Regions from separate parts of the Gilliamella sp. W8123 genome, predicted to be linked through region 1. Evidence: riboswitches for the same ligand, from Rfam matches in the RefSeq annotation. Region 1 holds a riboswitch; the other holds the start of a gene.
The links. A riboswitch is a leader RNA that binds a small molecule or an ion and turns the genes downstream of it on or off. The one in region 1 is predicted to bind thiamine pyrophosphate.
Positions count from the first base shown of each region.

Region 1 (6,319 bases):
AATACTATCCGCCGATTTCGCTCGTCTTGGTGAAGATACCCAAAAAGTATTAGATGCAGGAGCGGATGTTGTCCATTTCGATGTGATGGATAATCATTTTGTTCCCAATTTAACAATGGGTAGTATGTTTTGTAAGGCACTGCGAGACTATGGAATTAGTGCACCAATTGATGTCCATCTAATGGTTTCTCCAGTTGAAGAGCTAATTACCTCTTTTGCCAAAGCTGGAGCAACAAACATATCTATTCATCCAGAAGCGACAATTCATCTAGATCGTTCATTACAATTAATTAAAGATCATGATTGCAGTGCCGGTATTGTGCTTAATCCAGCAACACCACTTGACCATTTAGACTATGTGATGGATAAAGTTGATATTATTTTATTGATGGGTGTTAACCCAGGTTTTGGTGGTCAATCATTCATCCCAGCAACGCTTAAAAAATTGCGGCAAGTTAAACAACGCATTATTGATTCTGGTAGAAATATTCGCCTAGAAATTGATGGCGGTGTAAAAGTAGATAATATAGCTGAAATTGCCAAGGCAGGAGCCGATATGTTTGTTGCTGGCTCAGCCATATTTGGTCAACCTAACTATAAAACGGTAATTGATGCAATGCGTAAAGAGTTAGCAGGAGTAAAACATGGCTAAATTAGATGATATTCAAGCTATTGCTTTTGATTTAGATGGAACATTAGTAGATAGCGTACCTGGACTTGCTTTAGCAACCCAGAAAATGTTGGCAGATTTAAATTTACCAACAGTTACCAATGAACAAGTTAAAAACTGGGTAGGTAATGGTATTGATGTGATGCTTGAACGCGTTTTCAAAGCCATTGATATTAATCCGTCAAACGAATATTTTGCTGAAGCTAAACAAATATTTAGTCAGCATTATGATAAGGTTATGGATGAACAGACAACACTGTTTCCTCATGTAAAACAGACCTTAAAAACTCTTTATGAAAATCATTACCCTTTAGCACTTGTAACTAATAAACCGGCACAATTTTTACCGGGATTACTAAGCTCATTAGGTATCAAAGAGTATTTTTCATTAGTACTCGGCGGTGGTGATGTAATTAAATTAAAACCACACCCTGCTCCGCTTTATCAAGTCATGGCGACATTTGGATTATACAATGATCAGTTATTATTTGTTGGTGATTCGAAAAATGATATTAGCGCAGCCAAAAATGCTAATTGCCCTACTGTTGCGTTAAGTTATGGTTATAATTATGGCGAATCAATTGCAACAAGTGAACCCGATTTTTTATTTGATGATTTTCAAGATATATTAACCCTATTACCTCAGCCAAAAGCTGATGCAAAAAAATAATAAGTTTAAATTAGGAATAAATTATGAGTAAACCAATTGTATTTAGTGGCGCTCAGCCATCAGGAGAACTAACATTAGGCAACTATTTAGGTGCTTTAAAGAATTGGGTGTCTTTGCAAAATGAATATGATTGCGTTTATTGTATCGTCAATCAACATGCGATCACGGTACGCCAAGATCCTAATAAGTTACGTAAAGCAACACTTGATACATTAGCACTTTATCTAGCCTGTGGTATTGATCCACAAAAAAGTACTATTTTTGTGCAATCCCATGTGCCTGCACATGCTGAATTAGGTTGGGCATTAAACTGTTATACCTATTTTGGTGAATTGAGCCGTATGACACAATTTAAAGATAAATCTTCTCGTCATTCAGAAAATATAAATGCCGGGCTTTTTGATTATCCAGTGTTAATGGCTGCCGATATTTTGTTATATCAAGCTAATTTAGTTCCCGTTGGTGATGACCAAAAACAACATCTTGAACTTTCTCGCGATATTGCTATGCGTTTTAATGCCCTTTATGGCGATATCTTCACTGTTCCTGAACCATTTATTGCTAAAGTTGGTGCTCGGGTTATGTCATTACAAGACCCTAGCAAAAAAATGTCTAAATCAGATGAAAATCGCAATAATGTTATTGGTTTACTTGAAAACCCAAAAGATGTCGAGAAGAAAATTAAACGGGCAATGACCGATTCTGATGAACCACCAGTCGTACGTTATGATTTAAAAAATAAAACGGGGGTATCAAATCTGTTAGATATATTAACCGGTATTACGGGTAAACCTATCGCTGAACTGGAGAAAGAATTCGAAGGTAAAATGTATGGCCATCTAAAAACTGAGGTCGCAAATCAAGTTATTGATATGTTAACTGGTTTACAAGCAAAATATCATCAGTATCGTGATGATGAAAATTATCTTCTGACAATTATGCAAGAAGGTGCACAAAAAGCTCGAGCAAAAGCAGAGCCAACGTTGAAAAAAGTTTATGACGCAATCGGTTTTGTATAATTAACCGTAAAACTAGATTGCAATTAACGCTAAACAATATCAATTGGCTTTAATGACTAAACGCACTATCGTTTTTGTTAACGAAAAATGCCATTGAAGCCTTTTTGATTATCATAGGTTAGTTATGAAAATTATCATTCTTGGTGCAGGTCAAACAGGTAGTGCTCTTGCCGAATATCTGGTTACCGAAAAACAGAACGATGTGACTGTTGTTGATGAAGATCATGACAAGTTGCAATCATTGCAAGAACGTTTTGATTTACAAGTTATTTGTGGAAAATCATCTTATCCACAAGTATTAGAAAGTGCTGGTGCAGAATCTGCCGACATGTTAGTCGCTGTTACCAATTCTGATGAGGTCAATATGATGGCTTGCCAGATTGGGCATGTGATGTTCAATATTCCTCAAAAAGTCGCACGTATTCGAGCGCCAGAATATAATGATGAAAGATACTCATTTTTTAATAAAGATTGTATTAATATCGATCATATTATAGCCCCAGAAAATCTAATCACCAATCATATCAGCCAGCTAGTGCAATATCCTGGCGCACTACAATTTGCCTCATTTTATGATAATCGAGTCTGCTTAGTTGCCGTTACAGCTTACTATGGTGGTGCATTGGTGGGTAGTGAATTATCAGAGCTAAAAGAACATTTACCTCATGTCGAAGCTCGGGTGGTGGCGATTTATCGTAAAAATCGTTTTATTCGTCCGATTGGTTCAACTTTGATTGAAGCTGGGGATATGGTTTACTTTATTACCCCACCGCTTAACATCAAAGCGGTAACCAGTGAATTACAACGGTTAGAAAAACCTTATAAACGAATACTCATTAGTGGTGGTGGTGGCATTGCTGTTGCTTTAGCTAAGCGATTAGAAAACGATTATCAAGTGAAATTGATTGAACGTAATGCCGAAAAAGCAGAATTAATTGCCGAGCAGTTAGTTAATACTACCGTATTACATGGTGAATCATCAGATCAAGAGCTATTATCGCAAGAACAAGTCGAACTTACCGATCTGTTTGTGGCAGTGACGAGTGATGATGAATCAAATATTATGTCGTCAATGCTTGCCAAAAGGATGGGAGCCAAAAAAGTCATCGTACTTATTCAACGACAAGCTTATTTAGAGTTAATAAACGATAGCGTAATTGATATTGCCATTTCACCACAACATGCCACTATTTCAGAATTACTCAGTCATGTAAGACAAAATGGCGTGGTAAAAGTTGTCTCACTACGGCAAGGTGAATCAGAAATTGTCGAAGTGATCGTTAAGGGTGATACTGAAAACTCTAAACTAGTAGGTAAAAATATTAACAGTCTAAAATTGCCTTCAGGGGCAACTATTGGTGCTGTGGTGCGTGGTGAAGATGTGATTATTGTTAATACCGATTTAATGATCGAAGATGGTGATCACTTAATCATTTTCTTACCAGATAGACGATCTATTAGCGATATCGAAAGATTATTACAATAGCTTGTATAAAATATAAACTCAGTAGATAATTAAACTGTTTTTATTAATTGTTTTTTGACTCGGGGTGTTTTTTGTTACTACAAAAAACTGAGATTTTACCCGTTGAACCTGATCTGGCTCATACCAGCGTAGGGAAGTCTTCGTCTTAATTATCCGTTTTGACACATTCTTCCCTTAATATTAATAATAAATAAGGAAAGAATATGTCTACCATTCAGTTATTTCAAAACAATGATGCCATTCCCTTTATTGAACAAGTTAAACAACAACGACCATTAGTCCATTGCATTACCAATGATGTTGTACAGAATTTTACCGCCAATGTCTTATTAGCCATTGGTGCTTCGCCAGCAATGGTCGTTGCTAAACAAGAAGTTGAGGACTTTGTAACTATTGCCAGTAGTTTATTAATTAATATTGGTACCATTGATGAGCAGAGCGCAAATAGTATGTTGTTAGCTGCAGCAAAAGCTGAACAAACACAGACACCATGGGTACTAGATCCTGTAGCGATTGGTGCGGCACTTAAATACCGCACTGAAATTGCCAAACAACTGTTAACTTTTAGACCGAGTGTTATTCGAGGAAATGCCTCTGAAATTCTCGCATTGAGTGGTCAACAATCATCATCGAAAGGGCCTGATGGACTTGATTCTACCGATTCTGCATTAAATGCAGCAATACTATTAGCACAAAAATATCAAACCATTGTCGCAATAACAGGTGAGATAGATTATGTCACAGATGGTGAACAAATTTATAGCATTGTCGGTGGCGATATCGCTTTAACTAAAGTAACCGGCACCGGCTGTTCGTTATCTGCAATGGTAGCAGCATTTATTGCAACCACTAGTGATCGTTTAACCGCTACCGCAACAGCTTGTTTTATGATGAAAAAAGCAGGACAGCTCGCTAATAAACAGCAAGGGTTAGGTAGTTTCGCCATTGCTGTTATTGATCATCTTTCACGATTCAATCAAAACTAAAAATAAGGATGTTTGATGAAAAAGCAACTTGATTTAACTCTCTATTTAGTCCTCGATCCGTTATTATGTGGCGGTATAGATGGCATGGTCGCTACCACCAAAATTGCCGTTGAAAATGGCGTTACTGCAGTGCAACTACGTTCAGAACAAAAATACTCTGGTAAAAATTGGTATGACGCCGCACAAGCGCTCAAAGAAGTGTTAAGTCGCACCCAAGTTCCGCTATTTATCAATGACCATGTTGATATTGCTTTAGCCATTGATGCCGATGGCGTTCATATAGGACAAAGCGATCTACCAGTCGACGTTACTCGACACCTAATTGGCACAGACAAATGGTTAGGACTTTCAGTTTCAAATCAATCACAACTAGAGAATGTTCCTTGGCATTTAGTCGATTATCTTGGTATAGGGCCTATCTATCCAACCACAACCAAAAAGGATGCCGCAGCTGCGACAGGCATTACTCAATTGAAAGAACTGGTTAAAGCGAAACAATGCCCTGCCGTGGCGATCGGTGGTATCGGCGTGAATAATTTAACCGAAGTAATCCAAACTGGCATTGAAGGTATTGCCGTTGTGTCGGCAGTATGCGGACAAGCTAATCTTGCCAAAGCGACATCAGACCTAATCAGTAAAATAAAACTGGCAAAATAGGAAACCAAATCATGACAACAGTTGCATTAACAATAGCAGGCAGTGACCCTAGTGGTGGCGCAGGTATTCAAGCTGACTTAAAAGCATTTTCAGCACTTGGTGCTTATGGTATGTCAGTGATCACAGCATTAACCGCACAAAGTACGCAAGGCGTTAATGGTGTACATGCCATTCCCGCTGAATTTATTGAAGCACAGTTTAATACACTGTATCAAGATATCCACATTGATAGTGTTAAAATTGGCATGCTAATGAATAAAGAGATTGTTACTACAGTTCATCAGCTATTAAACGCTAATCCTATTGCCAATATTGTGCTTGATACCGTAATGATTGCTAAAGGCGGACATCCATTGTTAAAAGCTGATGCCGTTTCTGCTATTCGAGATCTATTATTACCATTAGCCACAGTCATCACCCCTAATCTACCTGAAGCGGCTGCATTACTTGATTGTAGTGAGGCAAAAAACGAAGAGCAAATGCAACAACAAGGGTATGAATTACTTAAATTAGGTTGTCAGGCAGTATTAATGAAAGGTGGACATTTGCCAAGTCAAGAAAGCCCTGATTATTTAATCACTCACAACAACATCATCAGAATGACATCACCTAGGATCGCAACAAGAAATACCCATGGTACAGGTTGTACCCTCTCTGCAGCAATTGCAGCCTTGTTACCGAAACATCATTTAGAAGATGCAATAAAATATGCTAAAAACTACCTACAAGGAGCTATTGAGCATGCAGATAGTTTAAAAATTGGTAAGGGAATTGGGCCTACTCACCATTTTTATCAATGGTGGTAGAAGTAAACAAAAACTGTTAATCGAT
Region 1 covers NZ_JACFRE010000003.1:281,683-288,001, reverse strand. Annotated here, with positions in the region: gene rpe (ribulose-phosphate 3-epimerase) at 1-652, shown strand, start outside; gene H3T56_RS05715 (phosphoglycolate phosphatase) at 645-1,340, shown strand; gene trpS (tryptophan--tRNA ligase) at 1,364-2,359, shown strand; gene trkA (Trk system potassium transporter TrkA) at 2,484-3,845, shown strand; TPP riboswitch at 3,896-3,997, shown strand; gene thiM (hydroxyethylthiazole kinase) at 4,058-4,831, shown strand; gene thiE (thiamine phosphate synthase) at 4,847-5,488, shown strand; gene thiD (bifunctional hydroxymethylpyrimidine kinase/phosphomethylpyrimidine kinase) at 5,500-6,294, shown strand.

Region 2 (6,319 bases), on a different contig from region 1:
CTTGCTAAACAGGAAATACGGAGTGGTGATTATAATGCAGCGCTAGCTTGTTTTAGAACTATTAGTGTTATTTATAAGCCATTAGGTCAATACAAAGATACTGAAAAATTAGCTCGTTACTATGAAAAAAAAGCGAGAAACAAAGAAGCGTTTGATTCTTATTCTCAAGGTGAAAAAATAGCTAAAAATGCGACTCGAAGTTATCAATATCGACAAGCAGCAACAAATTATCAACATGCCGCGAATACTTATGCAAAATATGGTAATTATCGAGATTCGGAACAAAAAGCAATAGAATATACCACCAAGGGTCAAATAAGACTATATGTGACAGGTAATACAAATGCATTTTCTAATTTTGTTGAAGATTATTTCAAAAATGATGATGCTATTATATTAGTTTACAACAGTAGTGGTAGTGACATTACTATTAATCTTAGTGAAGATGAGCGATATTCTGAAGATGGCGGTTCAGTAACAAATGACACTAAAAAGAATGGTGAAAAAGAATATAATTTACAAACTGAAACATTAGTAAATAATTATAGTTTAAACCTTAGCGTAAATATTTCTGGATTAAGTGGTTATTATGACAGATTTTCAGCTGAAAAAAGTTCAAGACAAGTTAAGTATACCTACACTGGTGATAAACCTAGTTACGAATTTGATAGTACAGACGGTAATTACTATTCTCGTAGTGAATTAAGACAACAAGCAGAAGATGATATAAAATCAAGTCTTAGCAATTACCTTTCTAGGCTTTCTTCAGCAATTCATCAATTATAAATAATAATCAATAAATATAATCCCACTCAGTTATTCTCTGGGTGGGATTTTTATTTTTAAAGATGATTAAATCTCAGTTAAATTTTTAATCAGACAATTATTCAATGCCTAATACCATACGCCCATTTTTGGTGGCAACATTTACCACATTATCTAAATCTGTATAACGACAGCCAGTGACTAATAATTTAAGCTCTTCCCACATATTACCGGTTGAAAAAGGTAACATATAATCACTGACGTTATCTGTTCCAATAGCAACAGGTATCCCGGCGGCAGCAAGTTCATCGACTGGCGTTAATGAATTGCGGGTTGGGCCATGTTCTTCACGGCGCGGGCTATCAATCCAAGCAAATGGGCAAGCAATTACCATCATTTTAGCTTCTTTCATTTTTTGGTAGAGTTTTTGACGATATTCCAAACTATGAGCGGTAATTGAAATACTATGAATAGCCACCACGCGACCATGCATACCATGCTCAATGGTTTTATCAGTAAGTTGCTCGGTTTCGATTTCATCTGATGAGTTAAACTGGTCAACATGGACATGTACCATTTTGCCTAATGCTTTACCGGTCTTCATTAACACATCTAAATGTTTTAATCCCATTCCTTCACCATGATCTCGCTCATCTCGACGCGGCAAACCACCAATAATATCTACTAAATCAGCACCTTTATCAAACCAGTATCTGGCTTCTTTATCAATAACTCCTTTAAGAGTTTGATTGACTAATTTAATCGTAATATCGTTTTTATATGTTTCACGAGCTCGTAGCGCACCTCTAATTGCTCGCTCTTCGGCAATCGGATCAATGTCAACAAATGAACCCATGGCCGTAACACCTTGTTCAATCATGCGTTCAACCGCCATGCTAAAATGCCGATAATAATCATCTTCGGTCATTGCTGCTTTCACTTTATCAAGCGTGTCCCATTTTTCAATTAAAGTCTGTTTTTGGTAGACATCAAAACTATCTACAGTGATAGTAAAAGCACGATCAGCATGCATATGTGAATTAACCCAACCACCATTTTGTTTAATTTTGTTCATCAAATATGCTTTCAAGCTCTGATCTCGACTGGTTGATAACATTTGTTTATTATCGGTCATAATGCGCCTCTAAAATTTGGTTACTATTAAGTTTTAATAAAAAATGGATAAAAAAAATCCCCCAAAAAGGAGGATCAAAATAAACCTGTTAGGATATTTCTTATAGCAATGAAAACACAAGTTGTCATGGAAGTTTACACTTTATTATTTTTCCGAAGTGGGAAAGATTTTAATGGATTCATTGTTAAGATCAAGCATTTTAATTTTATAAATATTTAAATAAATGAAAAGGTTAAAGTATTATTTTTTAGATTTTTCAAACTAAAAAAAGTCTATTTATACTCTTAAAGAGTAAACTTTTAAATTACATATGCCTAACTTACTATTTAATAATAAGTATAATGGTCGAAAAAATGAGATTAGCATGATTATTAAAAGCTGTTTATTCTTAACAGTAGGATTTCAAACATTACAAAACAAGTTTACTTATAAGGGTAGAATATGTCACAACTAAACATTATTGCCACCATTACGATAAAACCAGAGTATCATGAAGCATTTAAACCTATATTTAAACGATTAGTTATCGGTAGTCGAGCTGAATACGGTTGTGTTCGCTATGAGCTGAATCAAAGTATTGAGAATCCCAATATTTATATAGTAGTAGAAACATGGCAATCACAGCAGGCGATTGACTTACATAATACAACGCCACATTTTGTTGAATTTGCTAATTTTGCCAAGGAGCATGTTGATGGATTATCGATTTGTATAGCTAAACAGGTTGATGTCTAAGCGGATAACTAAATACCAACAAAACCACCGATATTTAATCATATCGGTGGCAAATAAGCTTACATTTTGTCAACGGTTTTAATGCCAAGCATATCTAAACCCGTTTTAAGCGTTTTGGCTGTTAATGAGGCCAGTTTCAATCTGCTAACTTTCAAACTTTCATTTTCGGCGGCCAAAATAGGGCAGTGTTCATAAAAACTTGAAAATAGGGTAGCGATATCATACAGATACGCGCAAAGAACATGTGGGGTACCTTCGGCGGCAACAGTTGTGATTGTTTCATCAAATTGATTCAAACGAATTGCTAACGCTCGTTCCTTTTCAGTACCTAAATCGATATGACCATCTAGATTTTCTTCATTGATATTTGATTTTTTAAATACTGAAAGTACACGGGTATAGGCATACTGTAAATAAGGTGCTGTATTGCCTTCAAATGACAGCATATTATCCCAATCAAATACATAATCAGTTGTTCTATTTTTGGATAGATCAGCATATTTAACCGCACCAATGGCAACTGCATCAACCACTTGAGCAAGCTCGGCATCAGAAAGATCAGGATTTTTGCTTTTAATTAATGTTGCGGCTCGCTTGGTTGCTTCATCGAGTAGATCATTTAGTTTAACGGTATCACCTGAACGCGTTTTAAAAGGTTTACCATCTTTACCTAACATCATACCAAACATATGATGTTCAAGTTTTAAAGATTCTGGGACATATTTTGCTTTATGTACAATCGCCCAAACTTGTTCTAAATGTTGATGTTGGCGTGAATCGGTATAATATAAAATACGATCCGCGTGTAAGGTTTCATAACGATATTTTGCACAGGCAATATCGGTTGTTGCATAAAGATAACCACCATCTCGTTTTTGGATGATAACACCCATTGGTTCGCCTTCTTTATTTTTATACTCATCTAAAAACACAACAATAGCGCCTTCACTTTCAACGGCTAATTTTTTCTGTTTGAGATCGGCAACAATGCCCGGAAGCATGCTGTTATAGATACTTTCACCCATGGTATCTTCTAATGAAAGTGTGACATTGAGTCGTTTATATGTGGCAATATTTTGCGTCATGGTAATATCTACCAGTTTTCGCCACATTTCACGGCAATACTCATCACCACCTTGAAGCTTAACGACATAATTACGGGCTTTTTCAGCAAAGACTTCATCTTCGTCATAATGTTTTTTGGCTGCACGATAAAAAGATTCTAGATCCGATAGATCCATATCGTTGGCCTGTTCATTTTGCATTTTTTCAAGGTAAGCGATTAACATACCAAATTGAGTTCCCCAATCACCAACGTGATTAGCTCGAATCACATTGTGACCAAGAAAATTTAAGACTCTAACACTCGCATCACCAATAATAGTTGAACGTAAATGACCAACATGCATCTCTTTGGCTACGTTTGGTGCTGAGTAATCAACCACAATAGTTTGTGGTTTAGCTGGTAAAGTGATATTCAATTTATCGCTACTTAACGCTACTTCGTTCTGCTCGGCAATCCAACTATTTTTTAAAAAGATATTAATAAAACCCGGGCCAGCTATTTCTACTTTATCGGCAATATCTTCAATATCCAGATGTTGTAATACTTTTTCTGCCAATGCGCGTGGTGGCATAGCCAATTTTTTAGCGGTAGCCATGATACCATTTGCTTGATAGTCACCAAATTGAACTTTGGCTGATTGCTTGATTAAAGCATCACAGTTTTTATCTGCACCAGCCATAATCATTGCTTGCGAAACTCGTTGCGTTAATAGTTGTTGAATATTCACATTGTACCTAATCAATAATCATAAAATGAGGCATATAATACCGACAAACACAACAATTGTCACTGATTGCCTGTAATCTTACCTTGTTTTAATATGTATAAATTTGTATTTATCAACCCCTCGCCTGTTTACAATTCTATTTGCTACCACTAAACTACTCATCGTTCTCAACGGGGTGCCCTGAATGGCTGAGAGTGTCAGAAAAACTGACATAACTCGTCGAACCTGAACTGGATAATACCAGCGGAGGGATTTGAGTTATTATATCTGCTCAAACCTTTTGTCTTTTACACATTACTTTGGAGGCAAAATGTTTCGTAAAAACTTTTTACTATCTGTTATATTTTCATTTTCACTATTTAGTCATCTAGCAAATGCACAACAACCAACTCTAACCGTTTATAGTTACAACTCATTTATGTCACAATGGGGGCCGGGTGAAGCAATTAAAAAAGGCTTCGAAGCGCAATGTAATTGCCAACTTGATGTTGTCACATTGGGGGATGGCGTATCTGTTTTAAATCGAATTCGCCTTGAAGGCGACAAAACAAATGCTGATGTTATTTTAGGATTAGATAACAACCTATTAGCACAAGCCAAGCAAGCGGATATCTTAATTCCGCATCAAATTAGTAAACCCGATAACCTCAATACCGATTGGTGGGATGATAGTTTTATTCCTTACGATTTTGGCTATTTCGCTTTTATCTATAATCAAGATAAGATCAAAAATCCTCCTCATTCATTACATGAATTGGTCGAAAACCAAGCTAATTGGAAAATCATTTATCAAGATCCTAGAACCAGCACTCCAGGACTAGGTTTATTGTTTTGGATGAAAAAAGTCTATGGTGACAAGGCGGCAAATGCGTGGCAACAAGTGGCTAAACATACGGTCACAGTAACTAAGGGCTGGAGTGAAGCTTATGGTATGTTCCTAAAAGATGAGGCTGATTTGGTATTAAGTTATAGCACATCGCCGATAGCACATATTATTAATGAAAATAACCATAGCTACGCAGCCGCGATTTTTGCTGAAGGTCACTATCGCCAAGTCGAAGTAGCTGGCATCATTAAATATAGCCAAGAAGTCGATTTAGCTCGACAATTTTTACGTTACTTACTAACACCCGAGATACAACGGCAATTTGCTGAAAAAAATGTGATGTATCCAATTATTAAAACCGATCTACCAGATGCTTATAAGCAAATTAATACCATTGATAAATCGCTAGAATTTACACCGGAAGAGATTGAAAAACATCAAAAAGGCTGGATTCGTGAGTGGCAGTCAGCAATAAGTAACTAGTTAAGTATTATTAATGTTAAAATTCAGATCGTTATTACCAGGTATCAGTGCTGCTAGTTTAATTTTAATCATATTAAGTTCAGCACTTCTCGCTATCTGGAAATTTGCCTTGCAGTCAGGAAATTTAACCATCTATTTTGATAGTTACATATTGCATATTATATGGATAACTTTTTACCAAGCTGTATTGTCGACATTATTATCACTAATCGCAGCCATATTAATGGCTAAAGCATTATCTTTAGTCGATTTTAAAGGTAAAAAGTTGTTATTGAAAATGATGCCTATTACCTTTATCTTACCAACACTAGTTGTTGTAACTGGTTTACTATCGGTTTACGGGCGACAAGGTTTATTATCTAGTATCTGCCAAATATTACACATACCATTCTCATTTTCAATTTATGGTTTACACGGCATTTTATTGGCGCATGTATTCCTGAATTTCCCTTATGCCTGCTGTCTATTTTATCAAACCTTACAAAGCGTACCTATTGAACAAAAACACTTAGCTGCGCAATTAAATTTTAGCAATGTAACCTTTTTTAAAATTATTGAATGGCCATTACTTCGTAGACAAAT
Region 2 covers NZ_JACFRE010000001.1:2,033-8,351, reverse strand. Annotated here, with positions in the region: gene H3T56_RS00035 (hypothetical protein) at 1-786, shown strand, start outside; gene H3T56_RS00030 (amidohydrolase family protein) at 884-1,900, opposite strand; gene H3T56_RS00025 (putative quinol monooxygenase) at 2,342-2,635, shown strand; gene argS (arginine--tRNA ligase) at 2,695-4,428, opposite strand; TPP riboswitch at 4,590-4,698, shown strand; gene thiB (thiamine ABC transporter substrate binding subunit) at 4,739-5,737, shown strand; gene thiP (thiamine/thiamine pyrophosphate ABC transporter permease) at 5,751-6,319, shown strand, end outside.
Region 2: another riboswitch for thiamine pyrophosphate. It lies ahead of thiB (thiamine ABC transporter substrate binding subunit); the one in region 1 lies ahead of thiM (hydroxyethylthiazole kinase).